Regions from separate parts of the Aciduricibacillus chroicocephali genome, predicted to be linked through region 2. Evidence: predicted binding sites of a transcription regulator. Region 2 holds the regulator's gene; each other region holds the start of a gene.
The links. Region 2 encodes LexA, which represses DNA repair genes until DNA is damaged. Its sites were predicted from a motif close to CGAACATATGTTCG; they were not measured.

Region 1: QR721_RS07485 (DNA polymerase IV) is a predicted target of LexA. The motif match lies at 4,213-4,226, and genes of this name have one in related genera.
Region 3: addB (helicase-exonuclease AddAB subunit AddB) is a predicted target of LexA. The motif match lies at 4,278-4,291, and genes of this name have one in related genera.

The regions. Positions count from the first base shown of each region.
Region 1 covers NZ_CP129113.1:1,428,083-1,433,891, reverse strand. The annotation lists gene rnz (ribonuclease Z) at 1-917, opposite strand, end outside; gene QR721_RS07500 (glycerophosphodiester phosphodiesterase) at 945-1,676, opposite strand; gene QR721_RS07495 (SDR family NAD(P)-dependent oxidoreductase) at 1,770-2,564, shown strand; gene QR721_RS07490 (YolD-like family protein) at 2,572-2,937, opposite strand; gene QR721_RS07485 (DNA polymerase IV) at 2,956-4,188, opposite strand; gene QR721_RS07480 (aldo/keto reductase) at 4,329-5,243, opposite strand; gene QR721_RS07475 (NUDIX domain-containing protein) at 5,367-5,809, shown strand, end outside.
Region 2 covers NZ_CP129113.1:1,259,843-1,265,651, forward strand. The annotation lists gene QR721_RS06555 (hypothetical protein) at 1-172, shown strand, start outside; gene QR721_RS06560 (hypothetical protein) at 363-911, shown strand; gene QR721_RS06565 (DUF1259 domain-containing protein) at 1,104-1,499, opposite strand; gene QR721_RS06570 (twin-arginine translocase TatA/TatE family subunit) at 1,771-1,953, shown strand; gene QR721_RS06575 (hypothetical protein) at 1,967-2,107, shown strand; gene QR721_RS06580 (excalibur calcium-binding domain-containing protein) at 2,281-2,547, shown strand; gene QR721_RS06585 (YqcI/YcgG family protein) at 2,730-3,446, shown strand; gene QR721_RS06590 (YnfE family protein) at 3,482-3,742, opposite strand; gene lexA (transcriptional repressor LexA) at 3,766-4,389, opposite strand; gene QR721_RS06600 (YneB family resolvase-like protein) at 4,669-5,328, shown strand; gene QR721_RS06605 (DUF896 domain-containing protein) at 5,392-5,625, shown strand; gene tkt (transketolase) at 5,707-5,809, shown strand, end outside.
Region 3 covers NZ_CP129113.1:906,097-911,905, reverse strand. The annotation lists gene addA (helicase-exonuclease AddAB subunit AddA) at 1-688, opposite strand, end outside; gene addB (helicase-exonuclease AddAB subunit AddB) at 696-4,190, opposite strand; gene lepB (signal peptidase I) at 4,455-5,030, opposite strand; gene QR721_RS04755 (TVP38/TMEM64 family protein) at 5,109-5,735, opposite strand.

The DNA.
Region 1 (5,809 bases), 170 kb from region 2:
GGCAGATCAAACACGGAGAAATCATGGGCGAGCTCAGTATTCGGAAAAATGGCTCGTGCTTCCCCAAGCAGACGCATTTCATCCTCTTCCTGATAACGGGAAGAGATATGAGTAATGATAAGTTGTCCGACTTGGCCAGCTTCTGCAAGCCTTGCTGCCTCTTCAGTTGTTGAATGGAAATAATCATGAGCGAGCTCAGGTTTCGCCGCTTCAAAGGTCGCTTCATGGACTAGTGTATCTGAATTAAGTATGAATTCAGCATGGCGCGCTGTGTTTCTTGTGTCACCAAGGATGGAGACGATGCGTCCGCGTTTGGCAGGCCCGAGATAGTCATCTCTATACACAATTCTTCCATCTTCCAAAACGACTGTGTCATTCATCTTTATTTCTTTGTATAAAGGTCCAGGTTGGATTCCGTCCGCTCTCAGTTTGTCGACGAGCAATTCGCCTTTACGCTCCGGCTCTTCAATCCGGAATCCAAAGCACGGGATGCCATGTTCAAGCTTTTTAATGCTCACTTTGAAACCTTTTTCCTCCAGGATCAATCCTTCTTCTGTGAATTCATGGATTTCAAGCGGGTAGGAGAGATGTGTCCTGCTTGTATGGAGGCTTGTTTCAATGAATTGCCGGATTCCTTCGGGGCCGTAAATATCCAGTTTTGAATCTCCGCCTTGAAAGGAGCGGCTGCCGAGCAGTCCGGGCAGACCAAATATATGATCACCGTGCATATGGGTAATAAAAATTTTTGATATTTTGCGAGGCCGTATCGGCGTGTGCAAGATTTGGTGCTGGGTTGCTTCGCCACAGTCGAAAAGCCATACGCTGTTCAGCTCCTGTGGCATGGAAAGGGCGATTGCTGTCACGTTTCTTTCCTTTGACGGCATGCCGGCTCCTGTTCCGAGAAATATTAGTTCCACTCTTCTAGTCTCCTGCCTTTGCTGTATCTATTTTATATATGTTCCGAGACAGCGGACAGCTGTGCCGGGTTTATCGGTGATTACATCACAGTGATGGTTAAAAGCTTGCAGCATCATCGCTTCCGTATTGACAGTAAAGACACGGACAGCAATTTTTTCTTTATGGCATGCTGATATAAGTGCGGGTTTCATCAATGTATGTTTTATATGGACTGCGTGTACTTGCAACTCTTTTGCCAAGGCATATACATCGAGTGCTTTCCTGGAAGCGAGCATGGCGATTTCCGTCTTTTCCCGATAGCGGCCAAGCCGCTTGACACTATCAAGGTTGAAAGTGGAAAATATAATGCGATCAAGCATGCCAGCAGCACTTACATATTCATAGGCGATTTCCTCGAGATGAGGATAGTCGATTTTATTATTTTTCAATTCCAGGTTCAGTTTAAGCGGTTTTGGCTTTGCCCACTGAAGAAAGGTCGCTAAATCGAGAATGCCTGTGCCTGAATACGCAGCAGAGAACTTTGCGCCGGCATCGAGCATCTGCAGTTCAGCCAGTGTGAAATCTTGCACATATCCTCTGCCGTTCGTCGTTCGATTCACTGTTTCATCATGAATGAGCACCGGAATGCCATCTTTCGTCAGATGCAAATCTGTCTCGATTGCGTCAGCACCCATTTCCCAGGCGAGTTGGAATGCCGGCAGCGTATTCTCCGGGGCAAAATTGCTTGCTCCGCGATGTGCAATGATGCTCGGTCTCATGAATATCACCTCGTTATTTATTCTGTTGGAAATGATCGCAAAAGTCAATTTGAAAGGGGAGAGAGAAAGCCTTTAGAGCTTTCTTGAAAACAGATGAACAAATCGATTACAGGAAAGAAAATTATTATTACGGGTGCTTCAGGCGGTTTGGGTGCACAGTTTGCAATGGAGATTGCAAAAGCTGGCGGCATTCCAATTTTGATTGCGAGATCTTTGGACAAGCTTGAGGCTGTCCGCCGGCAAATTGCCGAAACGACTGGCATTGAAGCATTCGTCTATTCGGCAGACTTGCTGGATGAAGCAGCGCTTTCCGGAACATTTGAAACGATTCTTGAAAAGCATGAGCGAATTGATGCTCTTATTAATAACGCTGGGGTCGGAAAGTTCGATGCTGTTCTTGATATGGATTGGTCTGATCTTGACCGTATGTTCCGCCTCAACGTCTTTGCGATGATACGGACAATTCAATATATGCTGCCCCATTTTCGTAAGAACAGCAGCGGACATATTGTCAATATCATTTCACAAGCCGGAAAGATCGCTACACCAAAATCTGCTGGTTATTGTGCTTCCAAGCATGCGATGATCGGCTATTCCAATGTACTGCGCCAGGAAGCAAGGGAAATGGGTGTCCAGGTGACAACCGTGAATGTAGGACCCGTGCGTACAGACTTTTTTGATAAAGCCGACCCAGAAGGAAGTTATGCGAAAAGCGTTGAGCGCTATATGCTGAACCCGGCTGATGTAGCCGTCAAGGTCGCCGGTCTGCTATTCACAAGCAGAAGGGAGCTCAATATGCCGTGGTGGATGGAATTCGGAAGCAAGATGTACCAGCTCATCCCGGGCTTGATGGAGAAAGTGTTGAAGAGCCAATTTAATAAGAAATAGAAAACATCTACAAGTGTTCTGGCAGTAAATCAATTTCTGCACCGATGATGTCAGAAAGAGGAATGGATTCCTTTTGGTTGTCCGCACCTTGCAGGCGCAGCTTCCCTGCAAGTCTGTCAATCTGCTTGACGTTGCCGCTAAGAGAGAAATTTCCTTCAGGACTGTACAGATGCAGTCTAATTGGGACATCTGTTTCATACGCCAGGCGGATTTGAATGTCAATCAGCAGCTGTTCCTGTTCATCGAGTTCTAGTTTTCTTACATGTTTCCTCTGTTTATGGAGTGAATTGAGTGCTGCCCGATGTTCCGGCAGCATCATCCGGCTTGACTCCCAAATTAGATTATGGCCGTGTGATAATTTGTTTGGCCGCATGGATATGCCCCCTTCCAATTATTTATAATGACCTCCGATTTTTGCGGCTCGCTCATGCACTTGTCCGGCAGCAGCAAGGGAAGAGGCACGGAACATCGCCGTCGGTCCGTATTTGTCACGTACTGCGTCCATCGCCTCGTTAAGCCTCTCTTTTTGTAGCGTCGGTTCAAACAAGTTCAGTTGGATTGTCGCCGCATCAGACAGCTGGGAAAGAGAGATTCCAGCACTGCGGATCGGTAAACCATCCCAATGTTTTTCAAAGAGAGGGAGGATAGCGCGATACAGGTCAAGACCGGAGCTCGTCGCTGATAGCATGCGGATTTGTCGATGAAAGCCAGACCGTCCATGATATTCTGTGCCTCCGATTGTGAGTGAGGCAGTTTGCCCGATATAACCTTGTCGGCGTGCGCGGCGGGCGACTTCTTCGCTCAATTCGAGCAGAATGACGCGGATTTCTTCGGCTGTTTCGTAATCGCGGGGCAAAGTCATCCGATGCCCAATCGCTTTTTGATGTTGCTCGTGAGTATCCGGACTTACTGGAGACAAGTCAATACCATTGGCGAATCTCCAAAGCACCTCGCCATTGATGCCCCAGCGTTTCCTGAGGCGATCAACAGGAAATTCAGCGAGTTGTCCAATCGTTCGAATGCCAATCCGGTTTAAATGCTGTTTCATTCTGCTTCCGACGCCAAACAGTTTGCTGACGGGAAGCGGCCACATTTTCTCCCGGAAATTATCATCGCTAAGCCTGGCAATGCCGCTTTTATTCTTTTTCGCAAAAGCATCACATGCCATCTTTGCGAGCACTTTATTTGGGGCAATCCCGACACGGGCAAAAATGCCGGTTTGTTCAAGAATCTCCTGTTGCATCTGACGGGCGATGAGAGCAGGATCTCCGAACAATCCGGTGCTGCCGGTCACATCAATAAACTGTTCATCGATGGAAAATACTTCGACTTTATCACTATACCGTTCAAGGATTGATGTAATCAGGCAGGAAACATCGATATAAAGCTGCATGCGAGGACGGACAATGACGGCTTCCGGACATTTGCGCCGCGCCTGCCAGAGCGGTTCAGTCGTCTCAATACCGTATTTCTTGGCAAGCGGGCATGCTGCGAGAATGATGCCGCTCCGTTTTTCCGGGTCTCCTGAAACGATTACCGGTTTGTTCGCCCACTCAGGGTGACTCGCTTTTTCAACTGAAGCATAGAAGGACTGCATATCTGCCATCAAAATCGTTTGTTTCATATCTGTTTCCCTCCTTCCTATAAAGGAACATTTGTTCTATACCCTATATTAGCTCATTTCATCGTTAAAATACATGGGAATAATTGTGGGACAAAAGGAAAACCGCTCCAGTGCAGTTGCTCTGGAGCGGCGGTCTCGCCTTAACGATGCTGTTCATAGCGCAGCGGTTTTGTAATTTTTTGAAGTTCAGCGAGCTGGGTCTTTCCTAAAGGAGCAGAGGGAAGGGCACTTGTATTCTGTTCAAGCTGTTCGATTGAACTTGCGCCAAATACGGCAGTAGCGACAGCCGGATGGCTTAGAACATAGGAAAAAGAAAAGCTGTTCATCGGCTGTTGTGCTAGCTCTGCAATAGAAGGGAGAATGCTATCAAGCTCCTCCGGCATATAGCCGAGGTAGCCATTGGTACCTTTTCTTGCCAGCTGGTGTTTCCAATCATTGCTGAGCAGACCTCCCGCAAGCGGGCCTCGAGCTAGAACACTAATGTTTTTCTCCTGCAGCAAGTCAAGAATCTCTTCTTCAGGCCGGCGGTCAAGCATACTGTATTGCATCATAACACCATCTATAGTGCTTCGCTTTACGTATTCACGAATGACATTTGGGCGGATGGAAGAAATTCCATAAGAACGGATCAGACCTTCTTTTTTTAGTGTTTCAAAAGCATCAATCGACTCATCAAGCGGGTCGTCAATTGTTCCGCCATGCAGCATATAGAAGTCAAGATAGTCAGTCTGAAGCCGCTTCAAGCTCGCTTTCAGTCCCGTAATGATATGTTCATGTGAAGGGTTCCACCTGTATGAACCGTCCCCTTTGCTGAAATCATTGCCGACCTTTGAAGTGAGGACTACCTGTTGTCGCTTGTTTTTGATTGCTTTTCCGAGAATCTCTTCGTTTTTTCCAAAATCATATAAATCAGCTGTGTCGAAGTGGTTGATTCCTCTATCAAGCGCTGCATCAATAATGCGGAAAGCCTGTTTTGCATCTGTCCCTAGAGACATGCAGCCGAGAGAAAGTTCTGATGTGAAAATCCCGGATTTACCAAGTTCGTTTTTCTTCAATCGTTTCGCCTCCATGAAAAGTGGATACAATCATTGTAGAAAGAAGAGGTGCGGGAATTCAACAGATTTACATTGTGAAAATCAATCCTTATACTAAAAACAAAGATGCGGGAGGACAAATAAATGAAGAAATTTGAAGAAAAAACATTGAACACAAAGGAAATCTACAATGGCAAAATCATCCGTCTGCAAGTAGATGAGGTTGAACTGCCTGATGGCAAAATTTCTAAACGCGAAATCGTCAAACATCAAGGCGCGGTCGCTATTATTCCGGTTACAGATGAAGGAAAGATTATCATGGTGGAGCAATTCCGGAAGCCGCTTGAAAAATCCATTATCGAAATCCCGGCCGGAAAACTTGAAGCGGGAGAATCTCCGGATGTGACGGCGATCAGAGAGCTTGAAGAAGAGACAGGATACACGACAAAGCGGGAGAATCTCGTTTTCGTAGATTCATTCTATACTTCTCCCGGGTTCGCAGACGAAATTATGTACATTTATTTTACAGATAAGCTTGAAAAACTTGAGGAGCCGGTTGAAGTAGATGATGATGAATTTCTTGAACT
Region 2 (5,809 bases):
AATCGAAAATGTCTTATTGGTGTTTAGAACACCTTCTAGCGGTAAATATAATGGTCTCTGTGACGAAGTGTATGCTTATTTATTAAATAATAAAAATGTAATTGATACAAAAGTTGCTTATATTTCAGAAATTTCCGGACTCCTCTATATGTTTTACGAAGACGAACGATAAAATGATTTATAAACAAGTATATTTTTAAAGAGATATAATAAAATTAAATTATACTCTATATATTTACTTGTAGACCATCCAAAGAAACTGTTACATATGAATGAGTCTTTTTGTTTTAAGATTGGAATTAGGAAATAACGTTTATTACTGTATTGAATAATAGAGAGTCTCTAAAAATGTGGAGGTACATATGTACAAATGGTTTGGATGCCTGATGTTAAGTTGTTTATTCTTCCTTAGCGGATGCATGAGTTCTACGGCTTATAAAGATAAAGATGTTGCTGCAGTTGTTAGGGGAGAAAAAATTACGGTTGGCTATTTGCGTTTTTTGTATCCTGATGATGCATTAACGGATATGGTTGAAGGAGCTGTTAAAGCCAAGTTGGCTGAACAGGAAGTGAAAAAGATGAATATAGATATTTCCAAACAAGTTATAGATATAAAGGAATCCCATGGTACGTATCCTCCAGATGAGTTGAAAAGTGCAGAAGCACAATCCATTCGGACATTTGCAGATCCACAGGCAGCTAAGCTTGGGATTGAACCACAAGAATATTATAAAAAATATACAGAGACATCTGCGAAAATGGTTGCTTATATTAATACCTATACTTCAGAAATATTGGGTGAACTTAAGGATGATGAGTTCGGTATAGAAGAATATGATCATCATGCAAATGAGTTGTTGGACGATTTAGTGGAACAAAATAAAGAAGCAATTGAGATTCGAATTAAATAAATAGGTTTCATATAAGAGAAGTATTACAAAAAATGGAGAGAGAATGACATTATACCTCACCTTTTCCCTATAAATAAAAACAGATCAATGACTTACCGTCATGATCTGTTTTTTATTTTGATCAGAAATCGCTTTAAAGTGAGTTAAAAGCACACTGTGCAAAACAGCTCATGAACAGGGAGCTATTTAAATCTAAAATAATCCTGCATCTTCAGCAGCTTCAATACTATTCCTTGCAAAATCAAATGGATTCCCTACGTTTTCCCAATGCACATACATCAATCTCGGGTTATCAAATAACCAATGGTTGTGGAGTGCTGTAACAATAATCCCTCTCTCTCGGAGTTCAGAAAGAAAAGGATTAATCTCCCTTTGGAGAATAACGGTTTCTCCTAAGTTCAAGGTCTCACCGCATTGACTACTTTCAAATGATAGAGCAAATGGTAGAGCTAAAGGGGATTTTGTTGTTCTGTTTAAAATCTTCGCATCAATCTCTCGTAGTCTTGAAACCGCACATACACCATCAGTGGAAGATAAAATCAATCCTCCAATTATTTCAGCTAATCTTGCGCAATAACATGAATTCATTGTTTCACCTCCTTACACACTTATAAGATATGTAAGGCGTAAATGCTTGTTTAGGTGATAAAGCCAAATTTAAAAGAAATGATTTAATAGTTTATATAAATAGTGAAAAATCCATTGAGAAAATGCGGATTTACAATAGAGAAAGCTTTAAACTAATTTCTTCTATTTTAAATGCCTTTGTAAAATTTATGTAAAAGCCATATTAAACTCGAGTAATTTAATCGGCTTTGATGTATAATCTGAAAAAAATATATTGAGGGTGGGAAGAAGAATGTTTAGCAACATCGGGATGCCTGGAATGATCCTTATTCTCATTACAGGATTGATTGTTTTCGGACCGAGCAAACTACCCGAGATTGGGAAGGCACTTGGAGCTTCATTACACGAATTCAAGAAATCCGCCAACGAAATTATAAATGAAAATGATAATACTAATAAAAATGAACAGGCCTAGAAAAGGTGATTAGATGCAAATTGATAAAAGTAATTCAAGTGATCATAATAATGGCTTTGATAAATGGGATGGTATAATTGCCAGTGCTTTGGTAATTTCATTGGTTATCGGATTGATAGCTGTAGTAATTGCAATTTATGGAATGGCAGGGTGAAAGAGGAAAATCAGCAGAATGTTTTGTTGAATATACTCATAGATACAATAACAGTACATAAGTAAGAAGCAGACCAGCGAAATTTACGGTCTGCTTCTTTGTGAAAAAAAATTGTTGAATTTTGCCAGTTTTTGTATTAATATAAAATCAAATTTTGAGGGGGAAAATTACCTATGTTTAAAAAGATTTGTATGGCTGTCGTATCGTTAGGATTGCTTCTAAGTCTATCGTTTATATCAACAGATGTAGCAACAGCAAAAGCGAAATACTATCAGAATTGTACAGAGTTGAACAAAGATTATGCTGGCGGTGTCGCTAAGTCTTCTACAACTAAAAATAAAGGTGGAAAAACAAGATACAAACCATATGCTTCAAAATCTCTATATGAAACTAATAAAAACAAAGATCGTGATAAAGATGGAATTGCTTGTGAAAGATAATTCCTGTATTGAAAAGCGCATTTTTCTTATGAAAATGCGCTTTTTTATTTTATATAAATGATATTAATGCTCTATGCCATCCTGGGTGATCGTAACAATTTTTAAACGTCTACATAATTTGTGATGAGCGACTTTTAAAGATAATTGTGAGCGATTTAGAGGAGGCATATTAAATTGTGAAGATGGTGGATAGGAAATTCCTGTTAAACCATGAAGAGAAGTTGCCAGGCTGGGTTGTGGAGCAATATGAAGCTTGGAGAGAGATTGTGGAAAACAAGCAGTTTCCGTGTTATTTTGGCACACAGGCTGAAAAGCATGGGCATCTGCGCTATTGTTACGCAGAAAAAGAAGATTTGTCCTCTCTGCCGAAAGTCTTATCAGAATTTCTTATATTATCTAAGTCAAGTGAGAAGCGACATGCCTTGGTACTGTTTATCAAGCCATTGGAAAAGGAAATGTCTTTTGAATTTTATAAAAGGGTATTCTGGAGTATTTTAAATAACTTGCATGCAAGTGACCAAATGGAGTGGCCACATCAGTTCCCAAGAGATCCAGAAGATCCGGATTGGGAATTTGTATACAATGGAGAGCAAATCTTCGTGTCTGGTAATATGCCTGCCTATAAAAACAGAATAACAAGAAACATCGGTAAATGTCAGATAATGATATTTCAGCCGAGAAGAATTTTTAAAGGGATTGAATCACATACAAAAGCTGGTAAAAAAGCGAGCGAGTTTATTCGTAAACGTGCTGCCGCAATAGAAGATATGCCTCCACATCCTGATTTAGGTCAAATTGGAACAGATAAATTGGAATGGAGGCAATATATCATATCAGATGATAATGAAAAAGAAATAGGAAAGTGTCCTTTTCATCCAATTAAAACAGAGAGCAAATAATGTAAAACCCCTTCAAGCCAAAGAGCTCGAGGGGGCTAGTTTTTACATATTCGATTATAGAATGTTACTAAATCATCAAAAGGGTATTCTCCGAGGGCACAGTCGATAGCTAGTTTGATAAAACTTTCAAAGTCCTCGTCCTTATCAATCTCCTTCAGCAACTGTTTCTCAAAAGCCATGACCGTTTTACGTTGGGCAAGCATGGCTTCTTTTCTCTCATCACTTGGCGGGTCCATCGAGCGTATAACATTGTTGCGAATTGCCATGACATAATCCCAAATTTGGTCTCTTTCCACACGCAGCCTCCTTCAAAAACGAATCAGGAAATTGTTCGATATAGGCCGATTACTTTGCCTAGAATTGTAACATTGTTATAGATGAGCGGTTCCATTGTAGCATTCTCCGGCTGCAAACGAATATGCTCTTTTTCTTTGAAGAAGCGCTTTACTGTTGCTTCGTTCTCTTCAGTCATTGCTACAACGATGTCCCCATTATCGGCTGTATGTTGTTGTTTAACAATAACCATATCTCCGTCTAATATTCCGGCTTCAATCATGCTTTCTCCTTGAATGACAAGCACAAAAAGATGATCATCAGGCCCTGCCGTATTCTTTGGAAGAGGAATGAATTCATCTATATTTTCCACAGCCGTAATAGGTATACCAGCTGTTACCTTTCCAATAACAGGAGCATAACGCACTTCTTCTTTCGGTATGCCTGCTGTATCCGATATATCGAGAATCTCTATAGCACGTGGCTTTGTAGGATCACGGCGTATAAACCCCTTGCTCTCGATTCGAGACAGATGACCATGGACAGTTGAACTTGAAGCGAGGCCAACCGCCTGGGCAATTTCCCTTACAGAAGGCGGATAACCTTTCGTCCGTACTTCATCTTTTATGTAATCAAAAATCATTTGCTGTCGTTTAGAAAGCTTTGTCATGTCGCTATCACCTCTTGAATAAGTCTTGTTAGTAACAGTCTATCATTTACACATAACAAAAGCAAACATTCGTTCTAAAAAGACCTTGACAAGACCGTACGTTCTGTTTATTATCGGGTTAGACACAAAGGAACATTCGTTCTAAAAATGGAGGAGATGTTACTCATGTTCAGCAAAATTGACAAGACAGATGCATTCTATCTCGCAACTTTTGGATTTTCTCTTATTCTGCTATACTTGTTCTTAATTATTAGCTGATTCGGTATGAAGGAGAGCATCATGAGAGCAATCATATATTGCAGGGTTAGCACAACGAAAGATACACAGGAAACATCTCTATTAAGACAAAAAGAAGAACTGAAAGTACTTGCTGACAGGCATGGAATGTCTATTGTCTCATTAATTGAAGAGCAGGAAAGTGGCTATGAAATTGAGCGGGAAGGCCTCTTTACGATGCTTGATGCATTTTCAGCAGGGGAGGCAGACTGCCTATTAATACAGGATGAAACTAGGCTTGGACGGGGAAATGCAAAGATTGCTCTGTTTCATCAGTTGAATAAAATGAAAATTCCTGTCTATACTGCAGTTCATGATGGTGAACTGGAATTATCTGAATCAGACTCTATGGTCCTTCAAATCGTTGGGATTGTGGAGGAATATCAACGCAAAATTCACAATATGAAAATTAGACGAGGAATGCGTAAAGCAGTTGAAAACGGTTATGATCCAAGTCGTAATTTAAAAAACCGGGATTTATCCCCTGGTAGGGAGCGAATTGATTTTCCTGTTGAGGAAGTTGCCCGGATGCGTGCAACTAAGATGACATTTGAGGAAATAGCCTCTGTTCTGAATGGCCTGGGGTACAACGTTTCCAAAGCAACAGTGCATAGACGATATCAGGAGTATAAAAGAATTGAAACCGGCCACTTGAAAGAGTAAAATATAACTATAGGCAATAGTAGGCCTATGCTTTCTTATTTTTCTGCAAGGAGGCGGTAAAATTTGATTACAAAACAAAAACTCGCTCGTATAAATGAGCTTTCAAAGAAGGCAAAATCAACTGGTCTAACAGAAGAGGAAAAAGCCGAACAGAAACAACTTCGTCAAGAATATTTAAAAAACGTACGTGAGTCGTTTACGAATCAGCTGAGTACGATGACAGTTATCGATCCAGCGGGCAATGACGTCACTCCTGCAAAGGTTAAAGAATTACAGGAACGCCGAAAAAAACATTAATCGATTAAGAATGCCTGTCGCTCTTGTGAACAGGCATTTTTCATTATAGAATAGGATTATAAGAAAACAGGAGGCAAACACATGTCAGCAACTATTGAGCAATTATCGATTAATACGATTCGCACACTTTCTATTGATGCGATTGAGAAGGCAAATTCAGGCCATCCAGGTCTGCCAATGGGTG
Region 3 (5,809 bases), 350 kb from region 2:
GTATCGCGTCAAATTGCAGCTTGATTTCCGCTTTCATGATATTCAGCCATGCCAAGTTTTCTTCCCTGAAATCTTCTGGAATATTGTACGGTTCACTCAAAGAATCGAGCCATTTATCAGGATCTGGACTCTGCATAGCAAATGTGAACAAATCCATTATGAGCTCTTCCACTTCAAGATCACTGCGGTCTCCGGAAAATCTGTCGATAACTGCAAAGAAAAGATTTCCCTCACCTGTTTCTTCTCCGTACCACTCCTCAAACAGCTCTTCAATGACGTCTTGTTTAATTAAATCGGCTTCCATCTCATCCGCTATTCGAAAAGCTGGGTCGATATTCAGCAAATATGCATGCTCTCGGATTACTTCCAGACAGAATGAATGCAGAGTGGAAATTGGCGCCCTTTGCAGAAGGGACAGTTGTTTTTTCAAATGGTTGGAAGCGGGATTCTCTTCTAGCGCTTTCTCCAAGGCTGCGCCAATCCGGTTGCGCATTTCCTGAGCAGCCGCATTTGTAAAGGTTACGACAAGAAGCTCATCAATATTGATTGGATCATCTGTATCAATCAGCTTCTGAATCATTCTCTCAACCAAGACAGCAGTTTTCCCCGAACCTGCCGCCGCTGCTACAAGAATATCGCTTCCTTTCGAGTAAATGGCATCTTCTTGTTCTTTCGTCCATTTAACCACGATTACCTCACTCCTCTCCTGTCAATTTTTGAAGCACTTGCTTTTCATTCATTTGCTGGAGTTTCCTGAATTCATTTGTACCAATTTGCGGATCGAATTGGCACACAGAACTGAATGGGCAAAACGTGCAGGCAACTTGATCCTTTAACTCATATGGATTCAAATGGATGCCACCTGATGTAATGTCCAGTCCTGCCTGACTCATCAGTTGATGAATATGACCTTCGAGCTGGTTGAAAGTCTCTTTCCCAGCAATACTTGAAGCCTTTGTGAAAGAACCAGATTTGGTCAGACCTGCGGGCACAATCGGGCTTGTCCCACTCTCCGTTGATTTATCCATGAGCCGGAAAACTTCCTGATCTGCAAGTAAAAGGCCATTCATTTTATACTTTTTGAAAAGTTCTTCTTCAAGCTTATCTTCGGAAAGTGCCTTTTCTCCGGAGATGAACGGATTGTGCACATGGAAATAGAGTACACCTGCAGGGGAAGCTTTGAGTCCAAGCCACGCTTCTGAAGATTGCAGTACGACATCAAGGTAAGCGAGCATCTGCAATGCCAAACCGTAATACACTTCGGTCAAGTTCAATTTCTTGGAGCTGGATTTATAATCAATGATGCGCAAATAAAGGTCGTTTCCAGAAATCGACTTATCTACCCTGTCAATGCGCCCACGCAAAATGAGCTCATAACCATTTGGCAACTGCATTGTGAGTGGCGGCAATTCTTCTTTCTCCCCAAAACCGACCTCAAGCCCTACCGGGGAAAACCCGCTCATCCTAGCCTGTTCACTAAGTACATAAGCCGCTCGAGCAATGACTTCTTTCAATTTGTGTTGAATATATTCATAGCGCTTCGAACTGTGTAAAATCTGGTGCTGAAGTATGGGAGCAAGACTTTTGACAGCTTTGTTCGCATAATTTCCAGCATCCGTTTTTGTAAGCTGTGAAAAGTCCTTGCCTTCTCCTTGAACCCATTCGGCAATCTTCTTGAGTGCCTCATGGAAAAGCTGCCCAATATCAGGTGCATCAAGCTTATACGTACGCCGCTCCTGCAGTCCAAGACCATACTGGGCAAAATGCTGGTAGGAACAGCGATGGTACATTTCAAGCCGGGACACACTTGCTTTTAAGCGTTTTGGATAAAGCTGTTGTACCGTTTCCTCCGCAAGATCTGTCGGCAAGTTATCATAATGCAAACTTTGTAAAATTGCATACGTTGTACTGTATTTCGGTGTATTTTCAATGTACCAATTAAGAACGTCCAACCAAATATTCTTCACTGGATAGTTCCTTTGTTTCCTCGCCAGCTGTGCAGTCAATGCTGCTCTTGTTTTGACAGGTGTTGTAATAAATCTCTCGGCATCATACAGTTCGTCGGGATCCTGCAGCAATATGCGCTCACTGCATGAAGGGAATAAACCTTCCAGGCGTCTTATAAGCTGTGAAGGCATCTTCGCCTTTCCTTCTTCATCGCTCAGCGGATAACTCACCCATAACCCTTCATGTGCAGAAGTGAATGCCAAATAGATATAAAACCAATCATCAAGAAGCTTGCGCCTGCTCGTTTCAGCGAGTCGAACACCACGTTTCAAGAGCAATTCACGCTCATCTTCACTAATCATCCCATCTGATGGCGGCTTCATTGGCCATGCTCCTTCATTAACGCCTAGCAGGAATGCATGCGATTTGCCGTTTATACGTGAACGATCGATTGTTCCGACAATGACCTGGTCCAAGCTTGGCGGCACGTGAGCAAATTTGAGAGACTCAAGACCTGCATCCAGTGTTTCACGGAAAGCCTTCAAAGAAATGGTTTCTTTGGCACCGAGCTCATCCATTTCATCAAACAGCTGAACCATGGCATCCCATACTTGATCCTGTTCACGGGCACGTTCAATTTCTCCATGATCATCATAATAGGTGCGCCACTTCTCCAACTGTTCCGGCACCTTAAGCCGCTCCAACAAGAAATAAACCGCTTCTGACTTTTCCCGGATCGTTTCAGCTTTCCTGATTTCTTCATCAAAATTACCAAGTGCAGCTGTGACTTGCCGTCGAAGCATATTGATCCGTTTCTGCATTTGTAATTCCTCATCTGTCTGTGCAGCCTCGTCGAAGCCGCGGAAACGCTGGAACTTCCAGTCACGCTTTGCTGACCACTGATCTCTGCTTCGAATACCGTATTCAAGGACGTAATTTTCCAACTCATCAATCGCGTCTTCATTTAATGGAAACTCTCCATCCCCCTCGGGAATGAAGCCTGTTTTCAACACCCTGAAAACTGCATCATGGCGCCAATTGTTCTCAACCATCTCAAGGGCAGAACGAATCAGTTCAATAAGCACATGATGGAGCATCGGTTTCTTTTCATCTATAAAAACAGGAATCCCATAATCATCAAAAATTGTATGAATGAGATCATGGTATGTGTCAGGCTCACGCATATAGATAACAATGTCTTTAAAGCGGCAATGCTTGTCACGAACAAGGTTCAGGATTTCCTGTGCCATCCCCTCCACTTCAGCACGCGGATGTACAGCTTCTGCAATTCTTATTGGAGCCTCTCCTCTATATTCAGGGAAAGGACGAGAATCAAAATTACGCTCTAAATGGAGAAATGCTGAGCTGTTGGCAAATTTCATATCTTTGCCATCCAAAATAACTGACGTCTCCTCACCAATCCCGTTCACTCCAGCTAGCTGCTTAAACTGCCAATAAGTTTCTTTTGTTTTAAAAAACAAATCAAGCTCAGACATCTCATTTTCTTCATAAAGATGCTCTGGGTCAGCCGTCAGCGCAATTGTGACACATTCACATTTATTCATAAGAGCTTCGACTACAGCCATTTCCTTCGGTGCGAATTGATAAAAGCCGTCCAAATAGATTTCTGCATCACGGAAAAATGAAGTTGTCCCAATTCTATCTCTTAACATATCTAGCTGGTCTTCTCCGTCCATATACTTGCCAGCAAGAGCCTTTGCAAGGTGCTCATATATGTAGGTGAGGTCGCCTAGTTTCTTCTGAAGAGAAATTTCTCTTGGTGTCTTATGCGTGAACTGGTCGATGTCCGTAATTTGCTCTTCCAGCATGCCTGGTGTAATATCATACCGTTTGAATTCGGTAATCATCCCTTCCAGCTGCTCCAGGAAACCTTGTTTTTCTATTGCCTTTTGGAAGACATTCCAGCCATCATCCTTTTCATCGATAATTTTTCTGAGCATCATCCGAATTCCGACAGGACTGATAAATTGCCTCGTCCCACCTCCTGTCTCCTGAAGCACACGCCATGCCAGACGGGAAAAGCTTACTACCTGAGCTCTAATACTGCCACCCAGTTCCGGGTCGCCGAACAGCTCTTGCTCCTGCTGGAATGTCATCTGTTCAGGGACAACATAAAAAATGGGTGGTCCCTGAGGGTTTTCAATCAGCTTTTGTTTAATTTCCTCAATAATATGCTCACTCTGCCCCGCTCCTGAACGACCAAGTACAAATCGAATGCCCATTTGAATCCCTCCCACTTAAAATCTCTATCTCATTTTAGTAAATGACTGCCTCTCCGGTACTTCCACAAATTCAGCCGAAAGCCAAATCAAACATTTGTTCTCATTGTACCATAAATTTAGAGAATGAAAATCGAACATATCCCATTAATTCATTCCCCCATAAGATACCAAAAAGGAGAGAAAAATGCTTCAAAATGTCGACAACAAATATTGTCCCTCTATTTTCTGAATCAGTGTTAGCAACTAAAAAATCCCGCTATTTTCTCATTTCCATAGAGAAAATAGCGGGATTATTGCTGATTGCCATACATTCGACGGTTTTTTGGATTCAGTCCAGTGTCTATTCACCTTGCCAACAATCTGTTCCTTCTCAACAAATCCAAATGCTCTTGAATCATAACTGTCCGGCCGGTTATCACCCATTACAAAGACTGCGTTTGGCGGTACAGTCTGCTTACCCGTCTTTTCTTTAAGTGTGAAATCCTCTGTGTATTGGCCAATCTGGTCATGAATCCGGTTCTTCAGGAAAGGCTCCTCAATCTGCTTGCCATCCACGAAAAGACTGTCATCACGAAATTCAATCGTTTCACCAGGAAGCGCAATGATTCGCTTTACAAAGTCCTCATTCTCATTCGCATGAAAAACGATGACATCAAAACGTTTTGCTTCGTGCAGATTATACGCAATCCGGTTAACCTCAAGCGTATTGCCATCATCAAAAGATGGTTCCATTGATTTCCCATCCACGATGTAATTTACAAAGAGAACGGCATGAACCATCATGCCTAGCATAATAGCGACCAACATGAGTGGAATAAGCCGGAGCAGTCGGTTTCTCATAGCTGTCTCCTCCAGGTCTTTTCTTTACTCATATTTTTCCCGAAAAAACCTCTTTTAATCACACTCTGTAAATTGGTGCTACATTTTGTTCCGGCGTTGCAGCCGCTTCTCAATCAATTTTCCAAACATCCAGAACAGAACTATACAGATGCCGACCACAATGGTCTTCACAGGATTCTCAGCAAACGAGAAAATGCTCGACCCAACGTAGGCAATAGAGAAAATCATAACCGACTTACCTAATAAGACAGCTAGAATGAATTGCTGAGTGCTGACCCGACTTAATCCGGCAACAATATTAATAATGGAAGACGGTGAGAATGGAAAGCATAAGAGCAGAAATAAAGGTCCAAAACCGTGGCGATCCACCCACTCTGTCACTTTATGGACCTGCTTATGATCCGCAATTTTTCGGACCCACTTCTTCCTGCCGAGTCTGCGAACAATAAGAAATACGAGGATTGATCCTAGGCTTGAACCAGCCCAGGAGAGAATGAACCCTTTCAGTAGACCATATGCTGCCGCATTCGCAAAGACAAATACGATGAGAGGCAGAAATGGTAAAAATGCTTCTGCAAATGGAAGAAGCAATCCTGGTAAAGGACCGAGGTTTTCATATTGATTCAGCAGATATTTTACTTGCTCCTCATACTGGCCTGAATCTTTTAAATTCTGTGTAAGAATGACAAAGGTTGCTTCATGCATGTGAGTCAGTTCTCCTTCAATTCGAACATTTGCCGCATACCCTATAGTATAAACCTTTTTACAGGAAAGAATAT